One region of the Janthinobacterium sp. NKUCC06_STL genome, then DNA from elsewhere that is predicted to be linked to it. Evidence: predicted binding sites of a transcription regulator. Region 1 holds the regulator's gene; each other region holds the start of a gene.
The links. Region 1 encodes FNR, which switches genes on or off when oxygen is low (the NO sensors DNR and NnrR bind a similar motif). Its sites were predicted from a motif close to TTGATNNNNATCAA; they were not measured.
Positions count from the first base shown of each region.

Region 2: a site for FNR is predicted at 5,143-5,156, ahead of nirK (copper-containing nitrite reductase). Genes of this name have one in related genera too.
Region 3: a site for FNR is predicted at 5,358-5,371, ahead of KO539_RS17795 (DUF3079 domain-containing protein). Genes of this name have one in related genera too.
Region 4: a site for FNR is predicted at 5,760-5,773, ahead of KO539_RS07805 (universal stress protein). Genes of this name have one in related genera too.

Region 1 covers NZ_JAHKQY010000003.1:58,087-66,025, forward strand. Annotated here, with positions in the region: gene ccoN (cytochrome-c oxidase, cbb3-type subunit I) at 1-394, shown strand, start outside; gene ccoO (cytochrome-c oxidase, cbb3-type subunit II) at 410-1,024, shown strand; gene KO539_RS12800 (cbb3-type cytochrome c oxidase subunit 3) at 1,026-1,229, shown strand; gene ccoP (cytochrome-c oxidase, cbb3-type subunit III) at 1,222-2,142, shown strand; gene ccoG (cytochrome c oxidase accessory protein CcoG) at 2,145-3,527, shown strand; gene KO539_RS12815 (FixH family protein) at 3,582-4,106, shown strand; gene fnr (fumarate/nitrate reduction transcriptional regulator Fnr) at 4,110-4,868, opposite strand; gene KO539_RS12825 (response regulator) at 5,108-7,939, shown strand, end outside.
Region 2 covers NZ_JAHKQY010000001.1:1,549,765-1,557,703, reverse strand. Annotated here, with positions in the region: gene KO539_RS07090 (VWA domain-containing protein) at 1-950, opposite strand, end outside; gene KO539_RS07085 (GNAT family N-acetyltransferase) at 944-1,582, opposite strand; gene KO539_RS07080 (MoxR family ATPase) at 1,592-2,461, opposite strand; gene KO539_RS07075 (cytochrome c) at 2,695-3,024, shown strand; gene KO539_RS07070 (cytochrome c) at 3,036-3,377, shown strand; gene norR (nitric oxide reductase transcriptional regulator NorR) at 3,518-5,074, opposite strand; gene nirK (copper-containing nitrite reductase) at 5,225-6,691, shown strand; gene ytfE (iron-sulfur cluster repair protein YtfE) at 6,722-7,399, shown strand; gene KO539_RS07050 (nitric-oxide reductase large subunit) at 7,414-7,939, shown strand, end outside.
Region 3 covers NZ_JAHKQY010000005.1:126,293-134,231, reverse strand. Annotated here, with positions in the region: gene KO539_RS17830 (ribonuclease Z) at 1-486, shown strand, start outside; gene KO539_RS17825 (tetratricopeptide repeat protein) at 473-1,129, opposite strand; gene KO539_RS17820 (hypothetical protein) at 1,307-1,978, shown strand; gene KO539_RS17815 (GNAT family N-acetyltransferase) at 2,020-2,490, shown strand; gene KO539_RS17810 (TetR/AcrR family transcriptional regulator) at 2,487-3,104, opposite strand; gene KO539_RS17805 (MFS transporter) at 3,261-4,496, shown strand; gene KO539_RS17800 (prolyl-tRNA synthetase associated domain-containing protein) at 4,507-5,001, opposite strand; gene KO539_RS17795 (DUF3079 domain-containing protein) at 5,073-5,273, opposite strand; gene KO539_RS17790 (hypothetical protein) at 5,411-5,869, opposite strand; gene KO539_RS17785 (GNAT family N-acetyltransferase) at 5,877-6,284, opposite strand; gene KO539_RS17780 (hypothetical protein) at 6,625-6,990, shown strand; gene KO539_RS17775 (GFA family protein) at 7,102-7,494, opposite strand; gene KO539_RS17770 (hypothetical protein) at 7,662-7,919, opposite strand.
Region 4 covers NZ_JAHKQY010000001.1:1,718,850-1,726,788, reverse strand. Annotated here, with positions in the region: gene KO539_RS07825 (MFS transporter) at 1-932, shown strand, start outside; gene KO539_RS07820 (hypothetical protein) at 966-1,346, shown strand; gene KO539_RS07815 (NADP-dependent malic enzyme) at 1,521-3,839, shown strand; gene KO539_RS07810 (hypothetical protein) at 3,891-4,757, opposite strand; gene KO539_RS07805 (universal stress protein) at 4,827-5,663, opposite strand; gene KO539_RS07800 (two-component system response regulator) at 5,976-6,989, opposite strand; gene KO539_RS07795 (MHYT domain-containing protein) at 6,986-7,939, opposite strand, start outside.

The DNA.
Region 1 (7,939 bases):
TGCGGGCGCTCTGGGCTGGGTGGGCTTCATCACCATGGGTTCGATCTACTATCTGCTGCCACGCCTGGCGGGCCGCACGCAGATGCACAGCACGCGCCTGGTCGACGTGCACTTCTGGGTGGCCACCATCGGCATCGTGCTGTACATCGCCGCCATGTGGATCGCCGGCGTGATGCAGGGCCTGATGTGGCGCGCGGTCAATCCGGACGGCACCCTGACCTACACCTTTGTCGAGAGCGTGAAAGCGACGTATCCGTACTACGTGGTGCGCGTGGCCGGTGGCCTGCTGTACCTGTCGGGTATGTGCATCATGGGCTACAACACCTGGATGACCTTGCGCGGCAGCAAACTCCCCGTCGCCCGCATTCCGGAACTGAACGCGGCGCACGCCTGATAGGAGCATAAGCAAATGAAATTTTCACATGCATGGATTGAGAGAAACCCCTGGCTGCTGATCGCCCTGGTCACGGTAGTGATCAGCATCGGCGGCGCCGTCGAGATCGTTCCCCTGTTCTTCCAGAAGAGCACGACGGAGCCGGTCGCCGGCCTGAAGCCGTATTCGCCGCTGCGCCTGGCGGGCCGCGACATTTACGTGCGCGAAGGCTGCTACAACTGCCACTCGCAGATGGTGCGTCCGCTGCGCGCGGAAACGGAACGCTATGGCCACTATTCGGTCGCTGGCGAATTCGTCTACGACCATCCGTTCCAGTGGGGTTCCAAGCGCACGGGGCCCGACCTGGCCCGCGTGGGCGCGCGCTACAGCGACGAATGGCACCGCACGCACTTGAACAACCCGCGCGACGTGGTGCCCGAGTCGAACATGCCGTCCTACCCCTGGCTGGCGAAGACCAAGCTGGTGCCTGACGAAATCATGCCGAAGATGCGCGCCCTGAAACGCCTGGGCCAGCCGTACAGCGATGAAGAGATCGCCGCCGGCCCCGCGCAGCTGCAGGACAAGACGGAAGAAGACGCCCTGGTCGCCTATCTGCAAGGCCTCGGTACATTAATCAAAACAAGGAATTAGCATGGCAATCGAAAACCTGTTTGACAGCGCCAGCAGCGTCATGACGGTGGTTTCCTTTACGACGTTCGTGGGCATCCTGTGGTGGACGTTCAGCCGCAGCAACAGCGACTTCGACGCGGCGGCACGCCTGCCGTTCGCCGATGACGCGCTCGACTATCCGGCCGAGGCCGAGATGAACCTGGCGAAGGAGCATCACCATGGCTGACTTTACCAATGGCTTCTGGAATATCTACATCGTCGTGCTGTCCCTGCTGGGCATCATCGGCTGCGGCGTGCTGCTGTACTCGCAGTCGAAAATCAAAGTGGTCGAGGGCGCCCCTGCCGACGGCACCACGGGCCACGTCTGGGACGAGGACTTGAAGGAACTCAACACGCCGATGCCGCGCTGGTGGATGTGGTTGTTCTACATCACCATCGTCTTCGCCCTGGCCTACCTGTTCCTGTATCCGGGCCTGGGCACCTATGCCGGCAGCCTGGGCTGGAAATCGACGGGCCAGTACGAGGAAGAGCTGAAGAAGGCGGAAGCCGACTACGGTCCCCTGTTCAACAAGTACCTGAGCCAGGACTTGAAGACGGTGGCCGCCGATCCGCAGGCGCAAGCCATCGGCCAGCGTCTGTTCCTGACCTACTGCGCGCAATGCCACGGTTCGGATGCGCGCGGCAACAAGGGCTTCCCCAACCTGACGGACAAGGACTGGCTGTATGGCGGCGAACCCGACATCATCAAGACCACCATCCTGCACGGCCGCAATGGGCAGATGCCACCGATGGGCGCCGCCCTGGGCTCCGAAAAGGATGTCGAGAACGTGGCCCATTATGTGCTGAGCCTGTCCGGTTCGACCTCGGATCCCGTCAAGTCGGTGCTGGGCAAGGCCAAGTTTGGCGCCTGCATGGCCTGTCATGGTGCCGATGCCAAGGGTAACCAGATGCTCGGCGCGCCGAACCTGACGGACAAGACCTGGCTGTACGGCGGCAGCGCCGACACCATCATGGAAACCGTACGCAAGGGACGCAGCAACACCATGCCGGCCTTCAGCGATTTCCTCGGCGAATCCAAGGTACACGTGCTGTCGGCGTATGTCTGGAGCCTGTCGAATCCGCAGGCACCCGCCAAGTAAAAATGGAACCTCAAGTCATCAAGATGTATGCGGCCCGCGAGCAAATCTACCCTCGCGAGGCCAAAGGACGCTACGCTACCTGGCGATGGGTATGCGTATGGCTTACCCAGCTGGCGTTCTACGGCTTGCCGTGGTTGACCTGGAATGGCAGGCAAGCCCTGCTGTTCGATTTGACCACGCGCAAGTTCTACATTTTCGGCGTCGTGCTGTGGCCCCAGGATTTCATCTATCTGGCGGCCCTGCTGATCATCTGTGCGTATTTGTTGTTCCTCGTCACGGCCATTGCCGGGCGGGTGTGGTGCGGGTTCTCTTGCCCACAAACGGTATACACGGAAATTTTCCTGTGGGTCGAACGCCGCATCGAGGGTACGCGCAGCGCGCGCATGGCCCTCGACAAGCAGGGCCCCTCCGTGCGCAAGGCGTTCAAGAAGACGGCCAAGCACCTGGCATGGGGCGCCATCGCCCTGTGGACGGGCTTTACCTTTGTCGGCTACTTCACGCCGATCAAGGAACTGGCGCAGTCGGTGACCACCTTGAATTTCGGTCCCTGGGAATGGTTCTGGGTCTTGTTCTACAGCCTGGCAACCTACGGCAACGCGGGCTGGCTGCGCGAGCAGGTGTGCAAATACATGTGCCCCTACGCGCGCTTCCAGAGCGCCATGTTCGACCAGGACACCCTGATCATCACCTACGATGCCAAGCGCGGCGAACCACGCGGCGCCATGAGCAAGAAGGCCGGCAACAACGACAAGCTGGGCGACTGCATCGACTGCACCCTGTGTGTGCAGGTGTGTCCGACCGGTATCGATATCCGCAACGGCCTGCAGTATGAATGCATCGGCTGCGCCGCCTGCGTCGATGCCTGCAACAGCGTGATGGACAAGGTCGAGCGGCCGCGTGGCCTGATACGCTACAGCACCGACCATGCGATGGAAAACAACTTCAATTCGAAGCAGATACGCCAGCGCGCCATGCGCCCACGCGTCCTGATCTACACTTCCATCCTGGCCCTGATCATCATCGCCGTATGTACGTCGCTGGCCCTGCGCACGCCCCTGAAAATGGACGTGATCCGCGACCGCGGTTCGATGGGACGCGAAGTGGAAGACGGCATGATCGAAAACGTCTACCGCCTGCAGATCATGAACACCTCGGAGCAAAGCCAGCATTTCAAGATCAGCGCTTCCGGCTTGCCGGGCCTGACCTTGCTGACGCGCGAAGAAGTGACCTTGCAGCCGACGGAAACGCTGGGCTGGCCGATCCGCCTGCGCGTGCCGCACGGCGTCGGCGAGAAGGGTTCGAACAAGATTGCGATCGAATTGCAATCGCTGGACAATCCCTCGCTGCACGTGCGCGAAAGCGCGGTATTCATCGTGCCGCGTTAAAGCAGGAAGGCCGGTTCCCGCATGGGGACTGGCCGTTTACACAGGAGAAATACCATGTCCGACAGTCTGAAACTGCAAGCCCCCGTTGCACCGTGGTACAAGCATCGCTGGCCATGGCTGCTGATGATCGGCCCCGGCCTGTCCGTGGTCGTCGGCAGCTTCATGGGCTATATCGCGTTTACGCAGCCCGATGCGCTGGTGGTGGGCGATTATTACAAGCAGGGCAAGGCGATCAACCAGGATTTGAAGCGCGACACGATCGCCAGCGACCTGGCGATGGCTACCAGCTTGTCCTACGACGTGGCGTCAGCGCGCCTCAGTGGTTCCGTGCACAGCTTCGGCAAGGCATACCAGGGCCCGCTGCAGCTGCACCTGGCGCATGCGACCCTGCCGGAAAAGGACATCAAGCTGCTGGTGCGGCCCGATGCGGCCGGCAATTTCTCGGTGGCGCTGCCGATGCTCGAGCGCAGCCGCTGGCAAGTGCTGGTGGAAAACGACAAACGCGAGTGGCGCCTGTCCGGCATCTGGACCTGGCCGCTGCAACGCAGCATCGCGCTGCACGCCGATGAAGAGCTGTAGGCCTTATTTGCAGACGTCGGTACCGGCCGTGATGGCCTTCAGTTTTGCCGGCTGCAAGATTTCAATTTCTCGGTTCGAGACGCGCAGCCAGCCTTCCTTCTTGAATTTCGACAATAAACGACTGACGCTTTCGATGGTCAGGCCCAGGTAGTTGCCGATTTCCTCGCGCGACATGCGCAGCTGGAATTTGCTGCTCGAATAGCCGCGCGCTTCATAGCGCGACGCCAGGTTGACGATGAAGGCGGCAAAACGCTGCGTCGCCTGCATATTGCCCAGCAACAGCATGACGCTTTGCTCGCGCGTGATTTCCTGGCTCATCATGCGGTGGAAATGGCGCAGCAGGGTCGGCATATTGCCCAGCAATTGTTCCAGGCTGGAAAACGGGATTTCACACACTTCGCTGTCTTCCAGCGCCACCGCATTGCAGTGGTGGCGGTCGGCGCTGATGGCGTCCATGCCCAGCAGTTCGCCGGCCATCTGAAAACCCGTCACCTGCTCTTCGCCACCGGGATTGATCTGGTACGTCTTGAAGTGCCCCAGGCGGATCGCGTACAGGTTCTGGAACGAGTCGCCGATGCGGAACAGCGAGGCGCCGCGCACGATCTTGCGGCGGCGGCCGATGATCTGGTCCAGCCTGTCCATGTCGCCCATATCGAGGCCCATCGGCAGGCACAATTGATGCATGCTGCAGGTCGAGCATCGCGCACGCAACGCTTCCACGTTCACTGTAGGCAAGGTTGGAGTGAGTAGCGCTTCAGTCATGTCGGTACCTTTTAGAAAATGCAACAACAAGTTTACTGCATACAGGGTTGCCGTGTGCCAATTTCACCGCAATTTCGCTGAATAAACGACGTCCAGCCTTTAATTATATGGCAACATCGTCAAAAGCCCATGCGGGGAGGGCAATTTGCGCGGCGCCGCTTGCCAAGCTGGGGTATTGATAGGAAAATTCCTGACAGCATTACTTGCCGCCTGTGCCGTCCGGTACTGAAAAGGAAATCATGAAGCCTCTCGGCATCAAAGCAAAAGTCGCGCTGGCCACCAGCCTGACCTCGATCGCCATGATCGCGCTGGTCACCATGATCCAGGTGCAGCACATGCGCGACGACTTCACCCGAGTACTGCTGAGCCAGCAGTCATCCCTGATCAGCCGCACCGCTGCCGAGCTCGACGACAAGCTGGGCATGCTGCTGCAAATCGTCACCCTGACGGCCCGGCAGCAGCCGCCGGAACTGATCGCCCGGCCCGCCCAATTGCGCGAATACTATTCGCGCCGCTCGATGCTGGTGCTGTTCGACGACGTGCTGGTGCTCGACGCGCAAGGCGCCGTCGTGGCCGACATGCCGGAAGTGCCGGGGCGCGCCGGCATCAATGTTGCCGAGCGCGAGTATTTCCAGACCGTGCTGCGCACGCACCAGCCCATGATCACCGAACCGATGCTGGGCAAGTCGAGCGGCATGCCCATCGTGCAGATGGTGGCGCCCGTGCTCACCGCCGATGGCCAGGTGGCCGGCGTGGTGATCGGCGTGCTGCGCCTGTACAAGGACAATCTGCTGGGGCGTTTGCGCTCGGAAAAGGTCGGCAAGAGCGGCTATTACTTCATCCTCACGCGCGGCGCCGTGCCGCGCTACGTGCTGCACCCCGATACGAGCCGCTTGCTGCAGCCGCGCCAGCCGAACGCCAACCTGACGACGACCCAGCTGCTGAAGGAAGATGGCGAAGGCAGCATGGTCAGCACCAACAGCCGCGGCATCACGGCAGTCAACAGTTTCAAGCGCCTGAAATCGGTGAACTGGCTGCTGGCCAGCTCGCTGCCCGTCGACGATGCCTTCGAACCATTCGATGGCGTGCTGTACCGGCTGGTGCTGTGGAGCATCCTCGCCTCGCTGCTGGCCGCCTTTGTTCTGGGCTGGGTCACCGTGCGCCTGCTGTCGCCGCTGGTGCGCCTGCGCGACACCCTGCTGGCCCTGCGCACCAGCGGCAGCCGTTTTACCCCCGTGCCGGTGCAGCAGCGCGACGAGATCGGCGAACTGACGGAAGCGTTCAACGGCCTGATGAGCGAACGCGACCGCCTGCAGCAGGAACTCGAAGCGCGCGCGGCGGAGCTGGAGCAGGAACGCGACCGGGCCGAGGCGGCCAACCGCGCGAAGAGCGATTTCGTGGCCAACATGAGCCATGAAATCCGCACGCCCCTCAATGCCGTGCTGGGCATGGTGTATTTGCTGGGCAATACCAGGCTCGACACGGAACAGCGCAAGTATCTGACCATGGTGCGCGTGGCGGGCCAGTCGCTGCTGGGCATCCTCAACGACGTGCTCGACTATTCGAAGATCGAGGCGCGCCGCATGGAATTGTCGCCCGTCGAATTCGACCTCGACGAAGTCATGAATACCCTGGCCACGACGATGACGATGAATGCGGGCGAAAAAGAGCTGGAACTGGCCATCGCCGTCGAACCCGACGTGCCGCGGCGCCTCGTGGGCGACGCCCAGCGCCTGCAGCAAATCCTCGTCAACCTGGCCGGCAACGCCATCAAATTTACCGAGAGCGGCGAAGTGGTAGTGGCCGTCAGCCTGGCCGAGAGCAAGAGCGAGAGCGGCCGCGCCTGGCTGCGCTTCGAAGTGCGCGACACGGGCATCGGCATGACGGAACTGCAGCAACAGCAGCTGTTTGCCGCGTTTTCGCAGGGTGACCAGAGCATCACGCGGCGCTTCGGCGGCACGGGCCTGGGCCTGGCCATCAGCAAGCAGCTGATCCACATGATGGGCGGCGACATCGCCGTCGCCAGCAGCGAAGGCAAGGGCAGCCGCTTCTGGTTCAGCGTGCCCTTCGAGATGCTGGCGCAACCGGCGGAAACGCGGCGCACGCCGGCTCTGGGACAGCTGCGCCTGCTGGTGGCCGACGACAACCGCACCACGCGCGAACTGATCGTCAAGCTGATCGAGGCGTGGGGCTGGCTGGCCGACGAAGTGGACTCCGGCTTTGCCGCCATCGAACTGTACCGCGAACGGCTGGCGCAGCAGCAACCGTACGACGTGGTGCTGGCCGACTGGCACATGCCCGTCATGGACGGTCTGGCCACGGCCAAGGCCATCCGCCAGGCGGCCAGCGGCCAGCGCCAGCCCATCGTGGTGATGGTCAACGCCTTCGCCCGCAACCACCTGGAGGAAATCTCCAGCGCGGCCGAGGCCGACGTCGTGCTGATGAAGCCGATCACGGGATCGAGCCTGTTCGATGCCCTGCACCAGGCGCTGATCGCCAAGGACGACGGCGGCGAACAGCGCATCTTGCACCAGCCGCTGGGCACGGAACTGGCCGGCGTGCATTTCCTGCTGGTGGAAGACAATCATTTGAACCAGGCCGTGGCGCGCGGCATCCTCGAACACATGGGCGCCACCCTGGACGTGGTGGGCGACGGCTTGCAAGCCGTGGAACGGCTGCGCACGGAAGCGCTGCGCTACGACATCGTGCTGATGGACATGCAGATGCCCGTCATGGACGGTTTCAGCGCCACCCACATCATCCGCACGGAACTGCGCTTGGGCCTGCCCGTGATCGCCATGACGGCCGGCGTGCTGGCGTCCGAGCGCGAGCGCTGCATGACGGCCGGCATCAGCGATTTCATCGCCAAGCCCGTCGTGGTGGAAGAGATGATGGAAGTCATCCTGCGCCACCTGCCCAAGCGCCCGCCAGTGCAGACGGCCGAGCCGGTGACAGTTGCCGATGAGGAAGTGTTTTCCATGGCGCCGCTGATGCGCGTGATGGGACGCGACGCGAAGGGGCGCGGCGTGCTGCGGCGCATGGTGGAAGACGCGCTGAACAAGGGCATGACG
Region 2 (7,939 bases), on a different contig from region 1:
TGCAGGATTTCATAGGGGCTCATGGTGGCGTCGCCGACGAAAATCAGCTTGGTGTCGGGCGGGTATTTGCGCAGCACGTCCCAGGTGGGGAAGCGTTCGGCGTTGCGGCGCCGGTTGTTCTTCCACAAATAATCGTAGACGCAGTTATGGAAGTAAAAGAACTCCATGTTCTTGAATTCCGTCTTCGCCGCCGAAAACAGTTCTTCGGTGCGCTCGATATGGTCGTCCATGCTGCCGCCCACGTCGAGCAGCATCAGCACCTTGATGCGGTTCTTGCGTTCGGGCCGCATCCTGATGTCGAGGTAGCCCGCATTGTTCGCCGTGGCGGCGATGGTGGCGTCCAGCGCCAGTTCGTCTTCCGCGCCTTCGCGCGCGAACTTGCGCAGGCGGCGCAAGGCCACCTTGATGTTGCGCGTGCCCAGTTCGCGCTCGCCGTCGTAATCCTTGTAGCTGCGCGCTTCCCATACCTTGACGGCCGTGCGGTTGCCGCCCTTGCCGCCGATGCGGATGCCTTCCGGATTCGTGCCGCCATTGCCGAACGGTGAAGTGCCACCCGTGCCGATCCACTTGCTGCCGCCTTCGTGGCGCTCCTTCTGTTCCTTCAGCAGTTCATTGAGGCGGTCCATCAGCTTGTCGTAGCCGAATTTTTCCAGCTGCGCCTTCTGCTCCTCGGACAGCTCGCGCTGCATGCGTTTCAGCAGCCAGTCGAGGGGAATCGCCGCGTTCGTGTCGAAGGCGGCGTTGACGCCCTTGAAGTACTGCGCAAACGCGCGGTCGAACTTGTCGAAATGGGCTTCATCCTTGACCAGGGTCAGGCGCGCCAGATAGTAAAAATCGTCCATCGAGGCGCCGATGACGTTCTTTTGCAGCGCTTCAAGCAGGGTCAGAAATTCCTTGATCGAGACGGGAATCTTCGCATCCTTGAGCGTGAAGAAGAAGTCGATCAGCATGGCGCGGACTCCCCCGTGCGGGGCAGTGCGGCGATGGGGCGCTGCGCCAGCTTGTAGCGCAAATGGGCTGCAATTTCCGGCCACTCGCCGCGCGTGATGCTGTACATGACCGTGTCGCGCACGGTGCCGTCGCGGCGCAGCGCATGGTGGCGCAGCACGCCATCCTTTTTCGCGCCCAGGCGTTCGATGGCCGCCTGCGAGGCGTGGTTGAAATTATCGGTGCGCAGGCCCACCAGCGCACAGCCCAGCGTGTCGAAGGCGTGCGTCAGCAGCAGCAATTTGCAGGTGGTGTTGACGTGGCTGCGCTGGCAGCGCTTCGCATACCAGGTGTAGCCGATTTCCAGGCGTTTGATCTCCGGCACCACGTCGTGGTAGCTGGTGGTGCCCAGCACCTCACCGCTGGCCACATCGATGACGGCAAAGGCGAAGCGCGAAGGGCGCATCTCGATGCCCTTGAAAATGTACTGGTCGACCTGGTCCGGCTCGGGCACGGAGGTGACGCGCAAGTTCCATAGCTCGCCATCCATGGCCGCCGCGCGCAAGCCGGCCGCATGGTGCGGCGCCAGCGCTTCGAGACGGATGCCGTGCAGTTCCAGGGGGACGAAGACTTTGTCCGGGCTGATGTCGTTCACCGGCGCTCCTTAGCGGTTGGTGCGCGACATGAACATCAGGCGCTCGAACAGGTGCACGTCTTGCTCATTTTTCAGCAGCGCGCCGTGCAGCGGCGGCACGACGGCCTTGTTGTCCTTGCTGCGCAGCGCTTCGACCGGGATGTCTTCGGCCAGCAGGAGCTTGAGCCAGTCGAGGAATTCCGACGTCGACGGTTTCTTCTTCAGGCCCGGCACGTCGCGCACTTCATAGAAGGTTTGCAGCGCCTGCGCCAGCAATTCCTGTTTCAGGTGCGGGTAGTGGACGGCGACGATCTGCTCCATCGTGTCCTTGTCCGGGAATTTGATGTAATGGAAGAAGCAGCGGCGCAAAAAGGCGTCCGGCAATTCCTTCTCGTTGTTCGAGGTGATGATGACGAGCGGACGATGGCGCGCCGTGACCATTTCGCGCGTCTCGTAGACATAGAATTCCATGCGGTCCAGTTCGCGCAGCAGGTCGTTCGGGAATTCGATGTCGGCCTTGTCGATTTCATCGATCAGTAGCACCACCGGTTCAGGCGCCGTGAAGGCCTGCCACAGCACGCCCTTGACGATGTAGTTCTGGATGTCGCGCACGCGCTCGTCGCCCAGCTGCGAATCGCGCAGGCGCGACACGGCATCGTATTCGTACAGGCCCTGCTGCGCCTTGGTGGTCGATTTGATATGCCATTGCATCAGCGGCATGTTCAGCGCGGCGGCCACTTCCTCGGCCAGCATGGTCTTGCCCGTGCCCGGCTCGCCCTTGATCAGCAGCGGGCGTTGCAGGGTCAGCGCCGCATTCACGGCCAGTTTCAGGTCGGCGGTGGCGACATAGCTGTCGGAACCTTCGAAGCGTTGGCCTTGCTGGGTGTGCTGTGCTTGCATGAGCGGTCTGCCAAAGTAGGGAAATGGTGAGTATAAACAGAACTGTGGCGCACTGCCACGCGGGCGGCCTGTGCCTGCCTGCCTACAATGCGGGTTTTATAGGTGGACTTGCAAGAATATCTTGGCTAGAATCGGCAAGCAGCAGATTAATTGTCAATCTTAATTGTCAACTCATAAAATCAATAAAAACCAGCTCTGGCGTTTCTCCGATTACCTTTGTTCACATTGCCACTATGAAAAAAATATTTGCACTTCTCGTGCTTGCCGGCATAGCAAATGCCGTCACAGCGGCTGACATTGTAGGAAACGCCAAGGCAGCCCCTGCCAAGGTGGAAATGTGTATCGGCTGCCACGGCATCCCCGGTTACAAGGCAACCTTCCCTGAAGTATTCCAGGTGCCGATGATCGGCGGCCAGCCGGCAAAATATATCGAGAATGCGCTGCAAGCCTACAAGAAGGGCGACCGCAAACACCCCAGCATGAAGGGCATCGCCAGCAGCCTGTCGGACCAGGATATCGCCGATGTCGCCGCGTATTATGCGCAACAAGCCAAGACGAACTGAGGACCAGCCCGATGAAAAAATTACTCGCCGCCCTCGTTTGCGCCACCGTCTCGTTTTCCGCCAGCGCCGCCGGCAATATCAACACAGGTAAAGCCCTGGCCGAAAAATACAGCTGCGCCACCTGCCACGGCAAGGATTACGGTTCGCCCATCGACCCGTCGTACCCGAAACTGGCGGGCCAGCACAAGGATTACCTGGAACACGCCCTGACCGCGTATAAACGGGGCGACAAGCCCAACGGCCGCAACAACGCCATCATGACGGGCCAGGTAAAACCGCTGAGCAACCAGGACATCAAGGACCTGGCCGCCTACTTCCACAGCCTGCCGAGCAGCCTGGTGACCCACCGCTGAGTTGTAGCGCCGGATTGATTGGTTGTTCTGACACCTGACAAAACCGTAGCGAGCGGAAGGGAGAGGCGGCCGAGACGCGGAACTGTGCTGAAGCACAGTGAGCATCGCAGGTTGCCTATACCGACGCGCAGTAGGTTTGGTTAGGTGTTCTTCAGTCCGACGCGGCGCGCCAGCTTATGTAAATTGCTGGCGTCGAGTCCCAATTGCCGCGCGGCGGCGGCCCAGTTATCCTGATGCAGGACCAGCGCTTGCCGGATGGCCTGGCGCTGGCTCGCTTCCACGATCTGATGCATCGATAGCGGCGATGCCGCCGGCGTGCCGCACGCTGGCGCCAGCGGCAGCGCGTCCGTGCCGGCCGGCGCTTCCAGCGCATCGAGGTCGAGCATATCCGTTTCCAGGGTCACGATATCCTTGCGGTCCGCGCCGCGGATCACGGCTTTCAGCGCGGCCCGGCTGATCACATGTTCCAATTCGCGCACGTTGCCCGGCCAGCGGTAATGGCACAAGGCGTTTTCCGCCGCGGCGGACAGGCGCAGGCTGCGCAAGCCCAGGCGCGCGCGATTGAGCTCAAGGAAACCACCGGCCAGCAGCAGCACGTCATTGCCCCGCTCGCGCAGCGGCGGAATCGGCACGGGATACACGGATAAACGGTGATACAGGTCGGCGCGGAACGAGCCGTCGCGCACATGTTCGCGCAGGCTGCGGTTGGTGGCGGCGATCACGCGCACGTTGACGCGGCGCGGCCGATCCGCGCCCAGGCGCTGGATTTCGCCATTTTGCAAGGTGCGCAGCAGCTTGGCCTGTATCGACAATGGCAATTCCCCCACTTCATCGAGAAACAGGGTGCCCCCTTCGGCCGCCTCGAAACGCCCGGGCCGGTCGCTGACGGCGCCGGAAAACGCACCGCGCACATGGCCGAACAATTCGCTTTCGGCCAGGGACTCGGGCAAGGCCGCGCAATTGACGTGGATTAAAGGCTTGCCGGCGCGGCGCGACAGCCGGTGCAGGCGGTGCGCGCACAGCTCCTTGCCCACGCCCGTTTCTCCCAGCAGCAGCACGGGCAGTTCGGAATCGGCCACCACCTGCAATTCGTGCAGCAAGTGCATGATGGCGCTGCTTTGTCCCACGAAATCGTGTTCCTCGCGCGGCGCCTGCGCATCGGCCAGCATGGCGCCGCCCGACAGGCGCAGGGCGCGGATTTCCGTCTCCAGGCGGGTCACGCGCACGGCCGCCTCGATGGCGCAGGCCAGCTCGCCCAGGTCGCGCTGCGCCTGCGTATCGAAGGTGCCCACCTGCAGCGCGTCGAGCGTGATCACGCCCCAGCGTTCGCCTTCCAGGTCCAGCGCCATGCCCATGCAGTCGTGCACGGGCAGCGGTTCGCCGGCCCGCTCGGCGATCAGGCCATCGTAGGGATCGGGCAGGGAGCTGTCGTGATGGAAGCACAGCACGCCGCGCCGCTGCAGGATGGCGGCCAGGCGCGGATGGTCGGCGACGGCGAAGCGGCGTCCCAGCGCATCGCTGGCCAGGCCGGCCATCGCCACGGGGCGCAGGTGTTCGCCGTCGATTTTCAGCAAGGCCACGGCCTCGCAGCCGAAGTGCGCGCGCAGGCTGCCGACGAGTCGTTGCAGGCGCACGGCCACGGGCAGGTCGGCGACCAGGTCGGTCAGTAACAGCAGGTGGATGGCGGTGGTGGTCATAAGTACCATACAGGGTACAACGGACCACGTCCAAAGAGGGTCATACCGACCCTGCATTTTTCAAATCGTTGATTTAAAACAAGTTTTTCCTGGCACACGGATTGCCTAGGTAAGGGTGCCGAACCGGCATACAAGACCAAGGAAAGCTTGATGAAAACGACTCCCTCCCTCCGCGCCATCGCCGCCGCCGTCTGCGTACTGGCCATGCCCCTGTCCGTGCAAGCCCAGGCGAGCCTGCCGGCCAGCGCCGCCGCCACCGCCGCCAAACCCGCTACCGCTGCGGTCAAGCGCTATGAACTGCAAACCAATATCGTCGACGGCAAGATGGTGTTCATCGATGCCAAGGGCCAGGTCAACCCCGTGCTGGCGGCCAAGGTGGGCGACACGGTGGAACTCGTGCTGAAAAGCGGCGAAGGCGCCGAGCACGATCTGCTGATCCCGGAACTGAACGTCGCATCCGCCAAGTTCAGCGCCAATAGCGGCAGCACCACCGTGCGCTTCAAGGTCACGCGCGCCGGCACGTTCACCTATTACTGTTCGATCCCCGGTCACCGCCAGATCGGCATGGAAGGCAAGCTCGAAGTGAGCGGCACGTCGCTGGCCGAGACGGCGGCACCGAAGGCCGCCAGCGAGTCGAGCCAGGCCGCAGCGCTGGCCCTGTACACGCCCGCACCGTCGCCGATGCGCGGTCCCGATCCTTCGGCCGTCAACGTGGCGGCCAATCCGGCCTCCGTACCGTCCGCCATCGGCGCGCGCGCGCCGCAAACCCTGAAATACCGGATGGAGACGGTGGAACTGCCGGGCAAGCTCGATGACGGCACCAGTTTTACCTACTGGACTTTCAATCGCCAGGTGCCCGGCCCCATGCTGCGCGCGAAGGTGGGCGACACGGTGGAACTGACCCTGTTCAACGCCAAGGACAGCAAGATGATCCACTCGATCGACCTGCACGCCGTGACGGGCGGCCATGGCGGCGGACAGCATACGCAGGTGGCGCCGGGGCAGGAAAAAACCGTCACCTTCAAGGCGCTCAATCCCGGCCTGTTCGTGTACCACTGCGCCACGCCGCTGGTGCCGCAGCATATCGCGGCCGGCATGTACGGCATGATCCTGGTCGAACCGGAAGGCGGCCTGTCGAAAGTCGACCGCGAGTACTACGTGATGCAGGGCGAGATGTACACGGGCCGTCCGCACGGCGCCCCCGTGCACCAGGAGCCGAACCTGGAAAAAATGGCGAATGAGCTGCCCGACTACTACGTCTTCAATGGCGAAGTGGGCGCCCTGAGCAAGACGCACAAACTGCAGGCGAAAGTCGGCGAGACGGTGCGCATCTATTTCGGCGTCGGCGGCCCGAACAAGATTTCATCGTTCCACATCATCGGCGAGATCTTCGACAAGGTGTACAGCGAAGGCTCGATCAGCAGCCCGAAACACGACGTGCAAACGACGCTCGTGGCGCCGGGCGGCGCGACCATCGTCGAACTCAAGGTACAGCACCCTGGCAGCTATCTGCTGGTCGACCATGCGCTGTCGCGCGCAGGCAAGGGCGCCGTGGGCGTGCTGGAAGTGACTGGCGAAGCCGTGCCCGGCGTCTACCACGCGGGCGCCGTTCAATAACACCACCACATTCATCATCAAGGAGTATCTATGGAACTGATCGAACAATCCCTGGGCCAGCTGGCCCGCCGCATCCCCGGCGCCACGCGCCTGTTCGATGCGCACCGCCTGGATTTCTGCTGCGGCGGCAACAAGACATTGCGCGCGGCGGCCGAAGCGGCCGGCGTGGACACGGCGCCCATCGTCAAGGAACTGAAACTGCTGGCAGGACGGACTGACGCCAGCGGCGAGCGTGACTGGCAGGAGGCCTCGGCCACCGAACTGGTGGAGCACATCCTGGCGCGCTACCACGCCGTGCACCGCGAGCAGCTGCCCGAGCTGATACGCCTGGCGCGCAAGGTCGAGCAGGTGCATGGCGACCGAGCCGACTGTCCGCACGGGCTGGCCGAACACCTGTCGGCCATGGCGCAGGAGCTGGAAAGCCATATGCGCAAGGAAGAAGACGTGCTGTTCCCCATGATCGTGCGCGGCCAGGGCCCCCGGGCCGGCGCACCGATCAACGTGATGCGCATGGAGCACGACGACCACGGCGTGGCCTTGCGCGCGATGGAGGCGATGACGAACGACATCACCGCACCTGGCGGCGCCTGCACCACCTGGCGCGCGCTGTACACGGGCTTGCGCACCTTCCGCGAGGACCTGATGGCGCATATCCATACTGAAAACAATATCCTGTTCGAGCGCTTTGCGCCGGCCGTGGTGCACTGACAAAGGAAAGACCCATGGGTCCGTATAAAAAACTCTGGTTCACCCTGATCGGTGTGCTGATCGTGACGTTTTCGCTGCTCGGCTACTACGGCACGGAAGTCTACCGGCAGGCGCCGCCGATTCCCGCGCAAGTGCTGGCGCAGGATGGCCGGCAGCTGTTCGACCGCGAGGGCATCCTCGATGGCCAGACGGCCTGGCAATCGGTCGGCGGCATGCAGCTCGGTTCCATCTGGGGCCACGGCGCCTACCAGGCGCCCGACTGGACGGCCGACTGGCTGCACCGCGAACTGACGGCCTGGCTGGAACTGGCCGCGCAAGAGCAGCATGGCAAGGCGTACGCGGCGCTCGACGGCCCCGCGCAGGCGGCGCTGCGCGAAGCGCTCAAGCTGGAATACCGGGGCAACCGCACCGATGATGCGCAAGTGCTGCGCCTGTCGCCGCGCCGCGTGCAAGCGATTGCCAACACGGCGCACTACTACGACCAGCTGTTCTCCGACGCGCCGGCGCTGCACGCCAGCCGAGAGCATTTCGCCATGAAGG
Region 3 (7,939 bases), on a different contig from region 1:
CTGGCGGCCGGCGTGCCGCCCGGTCCCGCCTGGGGACAGTTGCAAGCGGGCCAGGATGCGATCCTGAACGATGGCACGGTACTCGCGGCCGGCGCTTTCCGCCAGACGGACACGCAGCGCGCCACGGTAGTGATCGGCGGCGACAACGACACGCCGTCGTTGCTGGCGGACGCCTGTGCCGGCGCGCAATTGCTCGTGCATGAAGCCACCTACACGGAAGCGATGTTGCAGAAAGTGGGTCCCGGCCCCACGCACAGTTCCGTACAGCGCGTGGCGCAGTTCGCCGAAGCGGTGCGCTTGCCGAACCTGATCCTCACCCACTTCAGCGCCCGCTATCACCATGCGGAAGGCATGGCCGAGCTGGAAGCGGAGGCCCGGCTGCATTACTCGGGCGAACTATTCCTCGCGCGCGATTTCGACAGCTATGAACTCGATGCGGCCGGTGTGCTGAGCAAGCTGCCGGCAAAGAAATCTAGTGGGGATTGACGCCGTACTGCGCCGCATATTCAGCGGCCAGCGCGCGCGCCGCCTGCTGCTGTGACGGCGTGAGGATTTCCAGCAACTGATCGCGATTCTTGATCGATTGCGCGCTGCCCGCCTCGGCCGGCATGGCGATCCACGCGTACGCCTGCACGTAATCGAGTTCCACGCCCTGCCCTTGCGCGTACAGCAAACCGTATTCATTCTGCGCCGACAGGGAACCGGCCTCGGCCGCCTGCTTGTACCAGAACGCCGCCTCGGCAAAGTCTTGCGGCACGCCATCGCCCTTGCGGTAAGCCTGCGCCAGGTTGAATTGCGACTGGCCATCGCCCGCCTCGGCCGCCTGGCGGCCATACGCGAGCGCTTGCGCCGTATCTTGCGCGACGCCATCGCCGCTCGCATACATCAGGGCCAGATTGGCCAGCGATGGCGGAAAGCCCGCCTGCGCGGCGGCCGTGAACAATTCCACCGCTTTCGGCAAGTCTTGCGTCACGCCATGGCCCTGGTAATACAGGCTGGCCAATAAATGCTGGCCGGCCGGATCGCCGGAGCGCGCGGCCGCGTCGAATTGCCTGAACGCCTCGGTGTAATTATGATCGTTATACGCGAGGATGCCCGCTTCATTCAAGGTTTCAGGAGAGGATGTCATCAGAATTCCTTATTCGGGGATTTTTGGGCATTGTACACAGCACTGTTCCGCGCAGAATGCACGATAGGAAACGGTGTGGCGCATTGCCCAAATCATGCGTTATCATCATTCTCCGCCTGATGCAATCGGGGCATTGTGCCCCACATTGGCTCCCAGTACCCGCCCAAGAATATCGCCATGAAATTGACTGTCTTGTCCTTATCGCTGCTTTTATCCGTGATTTCCACCTCGGCTTATTGCGGCACCTTGCACCTGGACAAAGCCACGACAGGAAAAGTGCGGCAAGCGGCCGATATCCGTTATGCGAATCACGATGAAAAACAGACCTACCAGCTGAAAGTCGGCAGGCAGTGGATCCATGGCAGTTGCAACACCAGCGGCACGGGCAATTTGCACGCGCTGCTGGTCGACATGAATTTCGACGGCCATGCCGACCTGTGGGTGACCGGTTACACGGATAGCCAGGGGCGCATCCGCTGTTCCGATGTGTGGCTATGGGATGCGCCGGCGAAGCAATACCGTTTCAATCAACCCTTGTCAGCGATTCCGAATCTGGATATCAGCATGGCCGATCAAGGAATCAAAGGCGGCATCCCCAATTGCGGCTGCGCAGCGCAATGCTTTTATGAAGACAGCTATGCATGGCGGGCTGACAAATTAATCGCCACCGCCCGGCGCGAACAGGATTGCGAGCGCTATCGGGAATATCGTTTGAATGAAAAAGACGCCTTGATCATCGTCAAGGATGAAATCATCGACAGCGGCAATCCTGGCCAGCAGGCCATCGAGAATACAAAAGTACTTGACTGGCAGCGTCACGCGCAAACCATGCGCAAACCCTGGGAATGATATTTATCCTGCCATCCGACACCATTGAATAAATAAAACACATGACGACACATCCAGCATCGATTACTTTCCATGCCGCCAAGGCGGAAGATACGCCCGCGTTCATCACATTGCGCGGCAAGACACGGCAAAACGCCATCCCAAAAGAACGTCTGGCGGAAGTGGGCATCACGGCCGTCACCTGGGCGGAAATGATGCGCTCGGGCAGCTTGCCTGGCCAGGTCTGCCATCACGACGGCCAGCTGGTCGGCTACTGCTTTGGCGAGCGCGACACGGGCGAAATCATCGTCCTGGCCCTGCTGCCGGCATTCGAGGGCCTCGGTATCGGCAAGACCTTGCTGGAACTGGTGATGACGGAACTGCGCGCGCAGGGCCACCAGCGGCTGTTCCTCGGCTGTTCCAGCGATCCCGCCTCGCGCTCCTACGGCTTTTACCGTTACCTGGGCTGGACGGCGACGGGCGAGACGGACAAATATGGCGACGATGTGCTGGAGTTTCGCTTTACGGCCTAGGCGGTCAAGCGGTGGGCATCCCACACGCGCATCAACTGCGTGATGGCAGCGTCAAACACGGCGTAGCCAACGCCATCGCGGGCCTGAATCGACACGCCCGATAAAAAGCTGTCGAAGACGGACGCCAGCGCGACCGCATTTGTGTCAACCGGCAATTCGCCGCTGGCCATGCCCCGCTCCACGCAGCACACGAAGCCGGCGCGGGTGCGGGCGCGCGAAGCCGTCAGCGGTGCAGCCACGGCCGCATGCTCGGCCGTCGGCGCGCTCATGCAGCCAAGCGCCACCATGCAGCCGGGTGGATGGCCCGGCTCGGACTGCATGCGGGCCGACTGGCGCAAGGTCAGCTCGATGGCCGCACGCGGCGCCAGGCCATCGTCCCACAAGCATTCCGTCACGCGGGCAAACGTGTCCAGATAGCATTGCGCCGCCTCACGAAACAGCGCTTCCTTCGAGCCGAACGCCGCATAAAAGCTGGGCGCGGAAATGCCGCCGCCTAGACTCGCCTTGAGCTGGCTCAAGGACGTCGATTCATACCCCTGCTGCCAGAATAAAAACATGGCCTGCTCGACCGCTGCCTGCCGGTCGAACGTGCGCGGCCGTCCCATTTGCGCCATCCATCGCTCCTTCTCATCTGCTCATACGCTACTTACATACTACTCGATACAGAAGTCGTTGACAACGCGGCACGCCATCGCCTATATTTATACCGATCGATACATATATACCGCTATAACGGTCGGGGGATTCCTGCGCCCGATTACTTGACAAGGATGTTTGCCGTGAATCACGCTACGCTCACCACCGGAACCAGCCCTGCGCTGGCCGATCGCCTCCCCGTCGCCGGCCTGCTGGCTCTGGCCATGACGGGTTTTATCTGCATCGTGACTGAAACCTTACCCGCCGGCTTGCTGCCGCAAATCAGCGCGGGCCTCGGCGTCAGCGCCGCGCTGGCCGGGCAAATGGTCACGGCCTACGCGCTCGGCTCCCTGCTGGCAGCCATTCCGCTCACCATCGCCACGCGCGGCTGGCGCCGCCGCAACGTGCTGCTGCTGACCATCATTGGCTTTCTCGTGTTCAATACCGTCACGGCCCTGTCGTCCCACTACTGGCTGACCCTGGCGGCCCGCTTCTTTGCCGGCATGGCGGCCGGACTGGCGTGGAGCTTGCTGGCCGGCTATGCGCGGCGCATGGTGGCGCCCCATCAGCAAGGCCGCGCCCTGGCGCTGGCCATGGTGGGCGCGCCCGTCGCCCTGTCCCTGGGCGTACCGCTGGGCACCTTGCTCGGTTCCCTGGTCGGCTGGCGCGCCGCGTTCTGGATCATTTCCGCCCTGACATTGATCCTGATCGCCTGGGTGCTGGCGAAGGTGCCCGACTACCCGGGCCAGTCCGTGCATGAACGCCTGCCCCTGCGTCGCGTCTTCACGACGCCGGGCGTGCGCCCCGTGCTGGCCGTCGTCATCGCCTGGATGCTGGCGCACAACATTCTCTACACCTACATCGCCCCGTTCGTGGCGCCGGCAGGATTGACGCAGCGAATCGACCTGGTGCTGCTCGTCTTCGGCGCCGCCGCCATGGCCGGCATCTGGATCACGGGCCGGCTGGTCGAGCGCCACTTGCGCGCCACCGTGCTGGCCAGCCTGGCCGTGTTCGCCGCGACGGCGCTCGTGCTGGGCCTCGCAGCGCACCTCCCCTTTGTGATCTACCTGGGCATGGCCGTCTGGGGCCTGAGCTTCGGTGGCGCGGCCACCCTGCTGCAAACGGCGCTGGCCGACACGGCCGGCAGCGGCGCCGACGTGGCCTTGTCGATGAATGTGGTGGCGTGGAATGGCGCGATTGCCGCCGCGGGCGTGGTGGGCGGCGCCCTGCTGGAAACCTGGGGCGCGGACGCTTTCCCGTGGGCGATGGTGGCTTTGCTCATGCTGGCCTTTCTCGTCGCCTGGTCGGCCCGCGAACACGGTTTCCGGCCGGGACGGCGCAGCGGCGGCGCGCCCGTGGCCGGGCATTGAAACGGAGCTTTCAGCTCGCCGCCGGCACGTCCAGAATGCGGGGCATGTGCCCCGTATAGGCAAGGAAATTGACCAGCGTGGCATGCGACAGCGCCACTGTCGCCGTGTTGCGTAGCGGATGGGCTTGCACCGCATCCGCTTCCCACACGGCCTGGTCGAGCACCAGTTCCACCGCCTGCGCGTTGTCGTGGATCAGCGCAAACAGGCTGACGGAGCCAGGCATGATGCCCAGGTGCTGCAGCAAGCGTTCTGGCGAGGCCATGCTCAGCTTACTGGCTGGCAAAAGCCGCCCCAGCGCCGCCAGGTTGATGCGCTTGTCGAAGGGCACGATGACGAGGAAATGCCGGCGGCCCTTTTCATCGCGCACGAATAGATTCTTGACCATCAGGCCAGGCATGGCCGGCACGTGCATCAGTGCTTCATCGATCGTGTGCACGGCCGGGTGCTCGACGAATGGGCAATCGCCGGCGCTGCTTGCCAGCCAGCGGGACAGGGTTTCTTGCATGGGTATTTACTCGGCTCGGATGAATGGGCGATGAGGCGATTGTAGCGGCGCGCCGCGTGGTACGCTTGCCGTCAAGGCTTGTTCTCGTCCTGATCGGCCTTGTCGGCCGCCGCCAGTCCCCAGTCATTCCAGCCTTCGCCAAACAGCTCGATCGGATGCTGCGTGCGTTCGGAACCATTGCCGCAGCGCATGGCGTCCGGCGGACAATACTTGTCGCAGCCCCAGCAGATGCGTTCGGGGTTCTTGGGGTTTAAGGGAAAAGGCTTGGCCATGGGAGGCGATCGTGGTCGGTTGAGGGTTCCTGGTTGACTCTAGACCTGGCGTGGGGGGCGGTCAAACGAATTTCGGCTGGGAACTTGTCCAATGTCAAGCTTGTGCAGAAAATGGAGCGTCGGCATGACGCCGCCCCCTATTCCGGATCTTTCCTGACGGATATGGCCACTTCCAGCACGGTTCTCGCGTAATTGACACCGCCGTCGACAGCCGGCTGCGCCTTCAGCTCATCCAGCACGTAGACCATCGTCACCATGGCACCAGGCACGAACAGCCTGGTGTCCTGCTTGTCATTCGTGTAGATGCTTTCGTCGACTGTCGAGCCATCCGCCAGGCGCAAGGTGAAGCTGTTGACCTGATCGCCACGGCGGCTGTCCTGGCCCGCGAAATACGTTCGTTCGATGCTGCCCGTCACGATTTGCGTCTGGAGGCGCCTGGCCTCGATGCTTTCCCACCAGGCTTCGGAAGCGAACAGGCCGTGACTGCCTTTCAGGCCCATGTGGGGTCTGGAACTGTCGCGGGTGAGGGCCTGGGTTTTGGCGACGCGGCTGGGGTCTTTCGCCAGGGCCTCGGCAAGGGTGTAGACGGGTTTCATAGGGCGCTCAATATTTGCGCCGGATGACGTAGGCATTGCCGGCAGGCTCAAAACCGAGCGTCGGATAGTAAGACATGGCATCCGGGGCGGAGAGCAGTATCAAGGAGACTTCGTCGCCGATGATGGCCTGGGTGCGCTTGACAAGTTCCTTGCCGATACCCAGCCCCTGGTACTGCTTGTTGACGGCCAGATCCGACAGATAGCAGCAGTAGGCATAGTCCGTCAGTGACCGGGCCAGACCCACAAGCTCATTATCCACCCAGGCCGACAGCAAAAGGCAAGGCGCGGCGAACATGCGCGCGATTCTCGGGAGATTGTCGGTAGGACGCTTGATTCCGGATTGATCGAAGACACGCACGACATCGAGCGGATCGAGGGGAAAATTATGACGATATTCTACAGTGATGTTTTTCATGGTTTTAAAGGTGTCAGGTAATTGGGCGCAGCTTGTTTCTGCAAACATTGCTCATATTGGCATATGCATTAATAGTATGTCAGTTGCGGGGGCGAGAAGGCTGTTCCCGTCCCCGCCACGCATCTGGCGCTCAGTCAAATGGCCGGAACCTCAGAAAACGCTGGCCTTCATACGCCACCTCGCAATCAAATAGGAATCCTGCCAACAAACGAACGAGCTACGGTAGCTTGTGTGACAATGCACACACTGGAAATGTGGAACCTTCCATATCTCTATCTGATATCAAACCGACTTGGCAAGGATTGTAAAAATGTGGGTACCGTTACGATTGAATAAGCGCATGTACACCTCCTTTGTTGCCGCCCTTTTTCTTGTTGCTGGTGCCTCATCAGCACTCGCTGGCACGCTTGACGAAGACCGGACACGCGGTGACATCCATGGCTTGTTTGAAATCAGGGATGCCGCAGTACAGTTCATGGCAGCTGAAAATGCAAAAAATGGCACAAGCTGGCAAGTCCTGGAGCCGAACCGGAAGATTCTGGTGACGAAATGCGCGGTAGCGTTGCGTGTGCAATGGGTTCCGAAAAGCCATGGCCTGTCCGGGCCGAATGTTGCTGTGAGTTGCGCCAAGACGGTCAAACCCACGATACAAGATAAATGGAAAGTGTTTGTGCCGATCGCCAAGGGGCCGGTGGCGTATAAATGATCAGCTCGCGAGGGTATGGCTGGAGGAGCCATCCTGACAGCAACCGATCATCGGAATTCTTCGGAGTGTCATGAATGCGATAAAAAACCAGTCAAATGACTGGTTTTTTTATTATGTCGGACTTTCTTGAAACTGTTTGGCATTATCACAAATTTCATACCATGCAGGCTTGGAGCCAACATGCACATGAAATTGTATTCTTACCTCAGGGTCATCATCCAGGCAGTTAAGCGATATTGGAAATGAATCGCTCTCTGAGCCAATCTCCCCCAAAGAAGTCCCGCATTTCTTGCAAAAAGTTCTAGCGTATTTAAAAGGAGCCTCTGGCTCATATCGTTGAATAAATTCCCGCCCCTCCAGCAAGGTAAATGCATTTTTATCCACGAAGGCCAGGGCACTCGCTCCGGCCTTCCGGCAACGCGAACAGTGACACATGCCCATCATGCCTGGGGGTGAGGCCAATTCAAACTTTACTGAGCCACAGCAGCAACTGCCTTTGATCATGAGGTGTCCTGTTTGAACGTTGACACTGTATTTTTACACAGTACTTCTGCACAAACAAGACACTTCGGAAGGAATTTTTCAGCACCGAAGCGAGGGGCAATTCCCCCACGAGCCGCATCGGGGAGTTGCTGCCGCATCACTGGATCTCGGCCGACTATTCTTTGCCATCAAGGAAGGGTCAAGTCCAACTCCAGACCGCCCATCCTGATAAGGAAGAAGGTGGCGATCCCCAGGCCCACGAGCAATAGCACGAAGACTGTGACCACCTTGCCGCTCGCGCGCAGCACCGCGCGATTCTGCTTCGCCTTATCCTTGTCCTTCTTCCCTTGATCGTAATGCCACTTGATGGCGAAGAACATGCCCGTGCCGAGCACGAGAGCCTTGAACGTCACGAAGACTATAGGGGTCCAATCCAAATCCGTCATTTTGAGTATTTCCAGTCTAT
Region 4 (7,939 bases), on a different contig from region 1:
TCATCGCCGCCGCCTGCGCGCTGCGCTGGCCTCTGCATGGCAGCGGCGGCCTGATCGCCACGGCGGCCCTGGGCGGCCTGGGCATCGCGCTGGTGCAGGCACTGCTGCCGGCCTTCATCAAGCGCCATTTCCCCGAGCGGGCAGGCCAGCTGATGGGCTTTTATACGACGGGCATCATGGGCGGCGCGGCCATTGCCGCCGCGTCCGCTTCACCGTTGGCCCAATCGCTGGGCTGGCAGGCGCTGCTGGCCCTGTGGGCGCTGCCCGCCGTGGCTGCCGCGCTGCTGTGGCGCCGCGCAGCCGCTTCGCGCGTGGACGTGTCCGGCGGCGCGGGCGCCAGCCTGCCCGTGGGCAGTGGCCGCGCCTGGCTGCTGATGGTGTTTTTCGGCATCGGCACGGGCGCCTACACCTTGGTGCTGGCCTGGCTGCCGCCGTTTTATACGGAGCTGGGCTGGAGCGCGGCCGACAGCGGCTTGCTGCTTGGCGCCTTGACCCTGGTGGAAGTGCTGGCGGGACTGGTGATTTCCAGCGTCATCCACCGCTTCCCCGACCGCCGCATCCTGTTATTGTCCGTATTGTTGTCCGTGCTGGCCGGCCTGGCTTGCCTGATCGTGGCGCCCGCGCAACTGGCGCTGCCCGCCGTGATATTGCTGGGCTGCGGCATCGGTTCGCTGTTCCCCTTGTCGCTGATCGTCAGCATGGACCACGTGCGTGACCCGGCCGGCGCCGGCGCGCTGCTCGGTTTTGTGCAGGGGGGCGGCTACATCATCGCCAGCAGCATGCCGTTCATTGCCGGCCTGATCCGCCAGCACTCGTCCAGCCTGGCCCAGGCGTGGATGGTGATGGCGGGCGGCGTGGTGCTGTTGTTGCTGATCGCCGTGCGCTTCGCGCCCGGTGCGCGGTTGGCGTCACCAGCGGCAAAAATCGCGTAGGCTGTCGGCTTGTCCTTGATAGAAAGATCCGCCATGGCTGACCATCCCGCCACGCCACCATCCCTGCTGCCCGCCAACCGCCGCATCGTGCTGTCCGGCGAGGATGCGCTGCGCATCCTGCGCGAGATCGAATTCCTGCTGCAGTCGCTGCATCACATCGGCCGCCATTATTATCCCGATGGCGACGATGACGGCGCCGATGCCGAGCGCCGCGCGCGGTATTGCGCGGAGACGACGCGCTTCATCGACGCGCAGCAAGCGACGACGCGTCTGGCGCTGATGCGCAGCATTTTGTCCGCGCCCTTCGACAGCACCCTGGGCGCGGACGACATGGACGATATCGAGCGCGCCGTCGCCGCGCTGCCGCTGTGGCGCGCCTCGGATGATCCATCACAAAAACTAATTGAAATTTAAAATTCGATAGTTTTTCCTGTTCAGGACGTTTGTGCCGCCGGACGGCCTTACAATGCTAGGTTATGCGTTTTCGTGATATCAGACTGTGGCTAGCGGAAAATACCTAGCTAATTGAAAGAATCGGTCTGATAAAATCCGGAACACCCGATCGACCAAACAGGAAGGCAGCACAGCATGGATTCGTCATCTGATAAAAAAGAAGAATTGCGTCAACAATTGCGCTTGGCCGCACTCGAGTATCACGAGTGCCCGCGCCCCGGCAAAATCAGCGTGACGCCGACCAAACAACTGACCAACCAGCGCGACCTGGCACTGGCCTACTCGCCAGGCGTGGCGGCACCGTGCGAAGAAATCGTCATCGATCCGGCGAATGCCTATAAATATACGGCGCGCGGCAACCTCGTGGCCGTCATCACCAACGGCACGGCCGTGCTGGGACTGGGCAATATCGGCCCGCTGGCCGCCAAGCCGGTGATGGAAGGCAAGGGCGTGCTGTTCAAGAAATTCGCCGGCATCGACGTCTTCGACATCGAAATCAACGAGATGGACCCGGACAAGCTGGTCGACATCATCGCCTCGCTGGAACCGACCTTCGGCGGCGTGAACCTGGAAGACATCAAGGCGCCCGAGTGTTTCTACATCGAGCGCCAGCTGCGCGACCGCATGAAGATTCCCGTCTTCCATGACGACCAGCACGGCACCGCCATCATCGTCGGCGCGGCCATCCTGAACGGCCTGAAAGCCGTCGGCAAGAAAATCGAGGACTGCAAGCTGGTCGTGTCGGGCGCGGGCGCCGCGGCGCTGGCCTGCCTGGACCTGATCGTCGACCTGGGCTTCCCGCTGAAAAATATCTACGTCACCGACCTGGCCGGCGTCGTCTACAAGGGCCGCACGGAATTGATGGACCCGGACAAGGAACGCTTCGCGCAAGACACGCCGCTGCGCACCCTGGCCGAGATCATCCCGGACGCCGACATTTTCCTCGGCGTCTCCGCCGGCGGCGTGCTGAAGCAAGACATGGTGCGCAAGATGGCGCCGAACCCATTGATCCTGGCGCTGGCCAACCCGAATCCGGAAATCCTGCCGGAAGAAGTCAAGGCCGTGCGCAGCGACGCCATCATCGCCACGGGCCGTTCGGACTATCCGAACCAGGTCAACAACGTGCTGTGCTTCCCGTACATCTTCCGCGGCGCCCTCGATTGCGGTGCGACGACGATCACGCGCGAAATGGAAATCGCCGTGGTGCACGCGATCGCCGACCTGGCGCATGCCGAGCAGTCGGACATCGTGGCCACCACCTATGGCATCAGCAACCTGTCGTTCGGTCCTGAGTACCTGATCCCGATGCCGTTCGATCCACGTCTGCTGATCAAGATCGCGCCAGCGGTGGCCAAGGCGGCCGAGGATTCCGGCGTTGCGACGCGTCCGATCAAGGACTTGCAAGCGTACGCGGACAGCCTGCAGCAATTCGTCTACCGCAGCGGCACCTTCATGAAGCCGCTGTTCCTGATGGCGAAATCCACGCCGGCCGAACTCAAACGCATCGTCTACGCCGAAGGCGAAGAAGAGCGCGTGCTGCGCGCCGTGCAAGTGGTGGTCGATGAAAAACTGGCGCGTCCCATCCTGGTCGGCCGTCCACCGGTGCTCGAAGCGCGCATCCAGAAGTTCGGCCTGCGCCTGAAACAAGGCGTCGACTTCGACGTCATCAACCCGGACTTCGACGAGCGCTATCGCGATTACTGGAACACGTATTACGCGATGACGAGCCGCAAGGGCGTCACCGAGGAATACGCGAAGCTGGAAATGCGCCGCCGTCACACCCTGATCGGTTCGATGATGATCCACAAGGGCGACGCCGACGGCATGATCTGCGGCACCTTCGGCACCACCCAGCTGCACCTGAAATACATCGACCAGGTGCTGGGCAAGCGCGCCGGCAGCAACGTGTATGCCGCCATGAACGTCCTGATCATGCCGGAGCGTCAATTGGTGATGGTCGACACGCACGTCAATGAAAACCCGGACGCCGAGCAGCTGGCCGAGATCACCATCATGGCCGCCGAAGAGATGACCCGTTTCGGCCTGTCGCCGCGCGCGGCCCTGCTGTCGCACTCGAACTTCGGTTCCAGCGACAGCGCTTCGGCGCAAAAGATGCGCGCCGCCCTGGCCATCGTCAAGGAACGCGCGCCGGACCTGGAAATCGACGGCGAAATGCACGGCGATACGGCCCTCGACAGCAAGCTGCGTCAAAAACTGATGCCCAATTCGGCACTGAAGAACGACGCCAACCTGCTCGTCATGCCGAACATCGAGTCGGCCAACATCGCCTACAACCTGGTGAAAACGGCGGCCGGCAACGGCATCGCCGTGGGCCCAATCCTGCTCGGCTGCGCCAAGCCCGTGCACATTCTGACGCCATCGGCCACCGTGCGCCGCATCGTCAACATGACGGCGCTGTGCGTCGTGGATGCTGTCGCCCAGCGTAAAGCCTAAGCCTTAGCAGCACATGAAAAGCCGCCCCGTCCGCAAGGAGGTGCGGCTTTTTTACATGGGTGGCACGGGCAGGGCCGTGGCCGGATGGCGGCGCAGGTAATAGTGGCGGTACAACATGATCTCGCCCCACACCAGCAGCAGCGCGGCCAGCGCGAGCAGGCCCAGCGTGATCTTGAGCGAATTGAAATAGGCGCCGGCCTGGCGTTTGACGGCGTCGATGAAAATCATCGGCACTGATTTGTCGAGTTTGCTGAAATCGGCCTGGCGCGCCACATCGGTGGTCAGGCGCACTGCCAGGTCGGTGCCCAGACTGGCCAGGTCGCCCGTCGCCTGGCCACGGAAGCCGGCGCCCTTGAGCGCTTCGCCCAGCACAGTTGCCCTGGCGATCAGCTGTTCCTGCAGCACCTGCGTCAGCAGCACGCTGCCGCGGCGCAAGATGAATTCATTGATCCAGCGTGCCTTGCTGCGTTCCCAGTAACTGTCGGATGTAGGCCGGTAATACATGTCTTGCACGAAGGGTTCGATCAGGCTGCGCATGCTGATAGCCTGGCCCGGGGCGATCAGCCTGACCTGCTGTTCCAGGTAGACGCGCAGCGCCGGCATCTGCGCTTCGACCACCGGCTGCAGGTCGCGCTCAAGGGCCTGGTTGACGACGCGGTGCACGCTGTGCACGGCGCCAAACCCGCCACCGAGGAGCGGCAGCGCGACGAGGATCAACACATAGCTGAGCTTGGCGGCCACATGCCAGGCGGGCGGGCGGCGCACCAGCAGGCATTTTCTGGCCAGCTGGTAGCAGATGCCGAGCGCCAGCACAAAGCCGATCACGCCATACAGCAGCATCCACGGCAGGACCGTCCACAGCAGGTCGCTGCCGAACGGCGCCAGGGTGCTACTCCAGTTGAGCAGTTGTTGCTTCATGTACATTGCCTTGAGGTAAGTAATCAGGCAATTATAGCTATTTAGCAAATAAACATGGCGCGCTTGACGTCAATGCGCCATCAGCACCGGTACCGTCATCTGGCGCAAGATCGTTTCCGTCACGCCGCCCAATAAAATTTCGCGGAAGCGCGCGTGGCCGTAGCCGCCCATCACCAGCAAGTCCGCATGCACTTCGGCGGCCATGGCCAGCAGCGCCGCGCCGATGTCGCCCGTGGTGGTGGCCGAACGCACTTCGACGGGCACGCCATGGCGGCTCAGGTAGGCGGCGATGTCGGCGCCCGGGTGGCGCGCCGGCTGCGCGTGGCCGGCCGGCGGGTGCAGCAGGGCCAGCACCACCAGGCGCGCCGCGCGCAAGAGGGGCAGGGCGTGGCCAATGGCGCGCGTCGCTTCCATGCTGCCATCCCAGGCCACCACGACGGTGTTGTCCACTTGCGCGAACTGGCCGCTGCGCGGCACGATCAGCACAGGACGGGCCGCGTTCAGCATCACGTAGGGCACCAGGTCGCTCATGGCGCCGGGCAGGGCTTCGCTGTCGTCGTGCTGGCTAAGCACCGTCAAGTCGCTGTAGCGGGCGCTGACGGCCATGCCGCCATCTTCATCGTCTTCGATCAGGCGCCGTTCCAGCGAGGCGGCGCCGGCCTGGCGCGCCAGCGTTTCAAACTGGGCCAGCGCCTGTTCCGCCTGCCCGTGCAGGGCTGAAATCTGCGCCGCCACGGCGCCGCCGCGCATGCCGCGGTTGTTTTCCACGTAAAAGCGCGACAGGCCCGTCATGGCTGCGCCGATCAGGTGCGCCTGGTGCGCGTGCGCCAGCCGCGCCGCGATGGCGATGCGCTGCGGCGCATGGCGCGACAGGTCGGCGTGGACGAGGATGGATTTATAGGCCATGGTGTCATTCGCTAGTCAGGATGGCAACAAGGCTAGAACGGCAACAGGGGCAAGTCCAGCATTGCCGTGCTGGCGGACGTTTTTCTTATGCTGGGCTTGATATGGGTCAAAAAAATACGGGCCATGGCCATCTGCAAGGCCACAGCCAGGAAATTGCGAGCTGTTTGATGCGCGTCAAAATGCCTGGCCCGCAGCCAGCCATAATGGCATTGAACTCCTTGCCCTTCCAGTGGTCTGCATCGGCGCCGGCGCCATCTGTCCGGCACTTGTTTGTGTGACGCAACAACGCTGGCCGTGGCGGGAGTTCCCTCTTCAAGCCTGCGCCTGGTGTTCCGCTTTCTCCGCCCAGCGCAGCCGGATGGCGTCGATGGCGGGCAGTTCCTGCACAAACAGCTCGACCAGGCGCGCATCGAAATGGCTGCCTTGTTGCGCTTGCAGATAGCCCACGGCGTCCAGTACTGACCACGCGCGCTTGTACGGACGCACCGAGGTCAGCGCGTCGAAGACGTCGGCCACGGCGACGATGCGCCCGGCCAGCGGAATCGCTTCGCCCGCCAAGCCGTCCGGATAACCGCTGCCATCCCATTTTTCATGGTGCGACAGGGCGATTGCGCGCGCCAGCGCCAGCATGCCGCCTTCGGCATGTTCGCCGATGATGTCGCCGCCGATGCGCGCATGCGTCTGCATGATGGCCCATTCGTCGGCGTCGAGCTTGCCCGGCTTTTGCAGGATGCGGTCGGGGATGCCGATCTTGCCCACATCGTGCATGGGCGCCGCGTGCAGCAGGTCGTCCGCGGCGGCCTCGTCCATGCCTGCGGCCACGCCCAGCAGGCGCGCGTAATGGCTCATGCGGATCACGTGCAAGCCTGTTTCATTGTCCTTGTATTCGGCCGCCAGACCCAGGCGCTGGACGATCTGCAGCCGCGTTTCCTTCAGCTCGTCGATGCGCACCAGCGACAGGTGCGTGCGCACGCGGGCGCGCACGATGGCGGGGCTGAGCGGCTTGGTGATGTAATCGACGGCGCCCGCTTCAAAACCGCTGAGTTCGTCGCGCATGTCGTTCAGGGCCGTGACGAAAATGACGGGGATGGCGGCCGTCCGCGGCGCCGCTTTGAGCTGGCGGCAGGTGTCGTGGCCGCTCATGCCGGGCATCATCACGTCGAGCAGGACCAGCGCCGGGCGCTCCTGCTGCGCCAGTTCCAGCGCCCGCGCGCCATCCTTGGCGAACAGCAGCGCGTAGTCGTTTTGCAAGATCTGGCGCAGCAGCTGCAAATTGGCCGCCTCATCGTCGACGACGAGAATCACGGGCCGGGCGGGTGCATTCATGGGGGCTCCGGGGCGTAGGTGTGCAGCAAGTCGTGCAGCAGCGACTGTGCCAGGGGGAAATCAAAGTCGTCGATGGCATGCAACAGCGGCGCCAGCGCATCCGCTTGCGCGCCCATGGCGTGCTGCAACTGTGCTTGCGCCGCGTCATCGAGTTCGCCGCGCCGCAAGGCGCTTAATAGTGCACTGGCCGCTTGCCGGGCGGCGGGCGCGTCGATGGCAGCCGCTGATGCCGCTGCTGTCGTCGCCGGCAAGGCAGGCGGCGCCAGCCGGGCGATGGCGGCCAGGGCCGCCGGCCATTGCGTCAGCAGGGTGCCCAGCGATGCGTCGAGCTGCTGGGGCGTGGCGGGACCGGGGCTGGCGCAGCATTGCTCCAGCGCCGCCAGGCTGGCGGCCAGTTGCTCCAGGCCGAGGTTGGCCGCCATGCCGCGCAGTTTGTGGCTCTGAGACAAGAGCGTTGCATGCTCGCGCGCCTCGATGGCGGCCAGCAGGGCCGGCGGCAGGCGGGAATGCTCGATTCCGAAACGGGCCAGCGCCGCGCGGTAGGCGCCGTCGTTGCCGGCCCAGCGCTGCAGGGCGCCCGCATGGTGCAGGACCCGTCCGCCAGCGGGCGCCGGCGCGTGGCTGGCGTCGGCCGGGTCCGCCGCCAGGCCCAGCACGCGGGCGATTTCCTGCGACAGCGCCTGCCATTCGACGGGTTTTGTCGCGAAACCGTCCATGCCGGCCGCGCGCGCCGCCTTGCGGTGCGCATCGAGCACGCTGGCCGTCATGGCGATCACGGGCACGCACGGGCGGCCATCGCGCAGGGCGGCGGCGCGGATGGCTTGCGTGGCGGCCAGGCCATCCATGCGCGGCATTTGCAAGTCCAGCAGCAGCACGTCGAAGTCGTCCTGCTGCGCCAGTTGCAGGGCTTGCGCGCCATCGCCGGCCGTGATCACCGTGTGGCCGCGCTT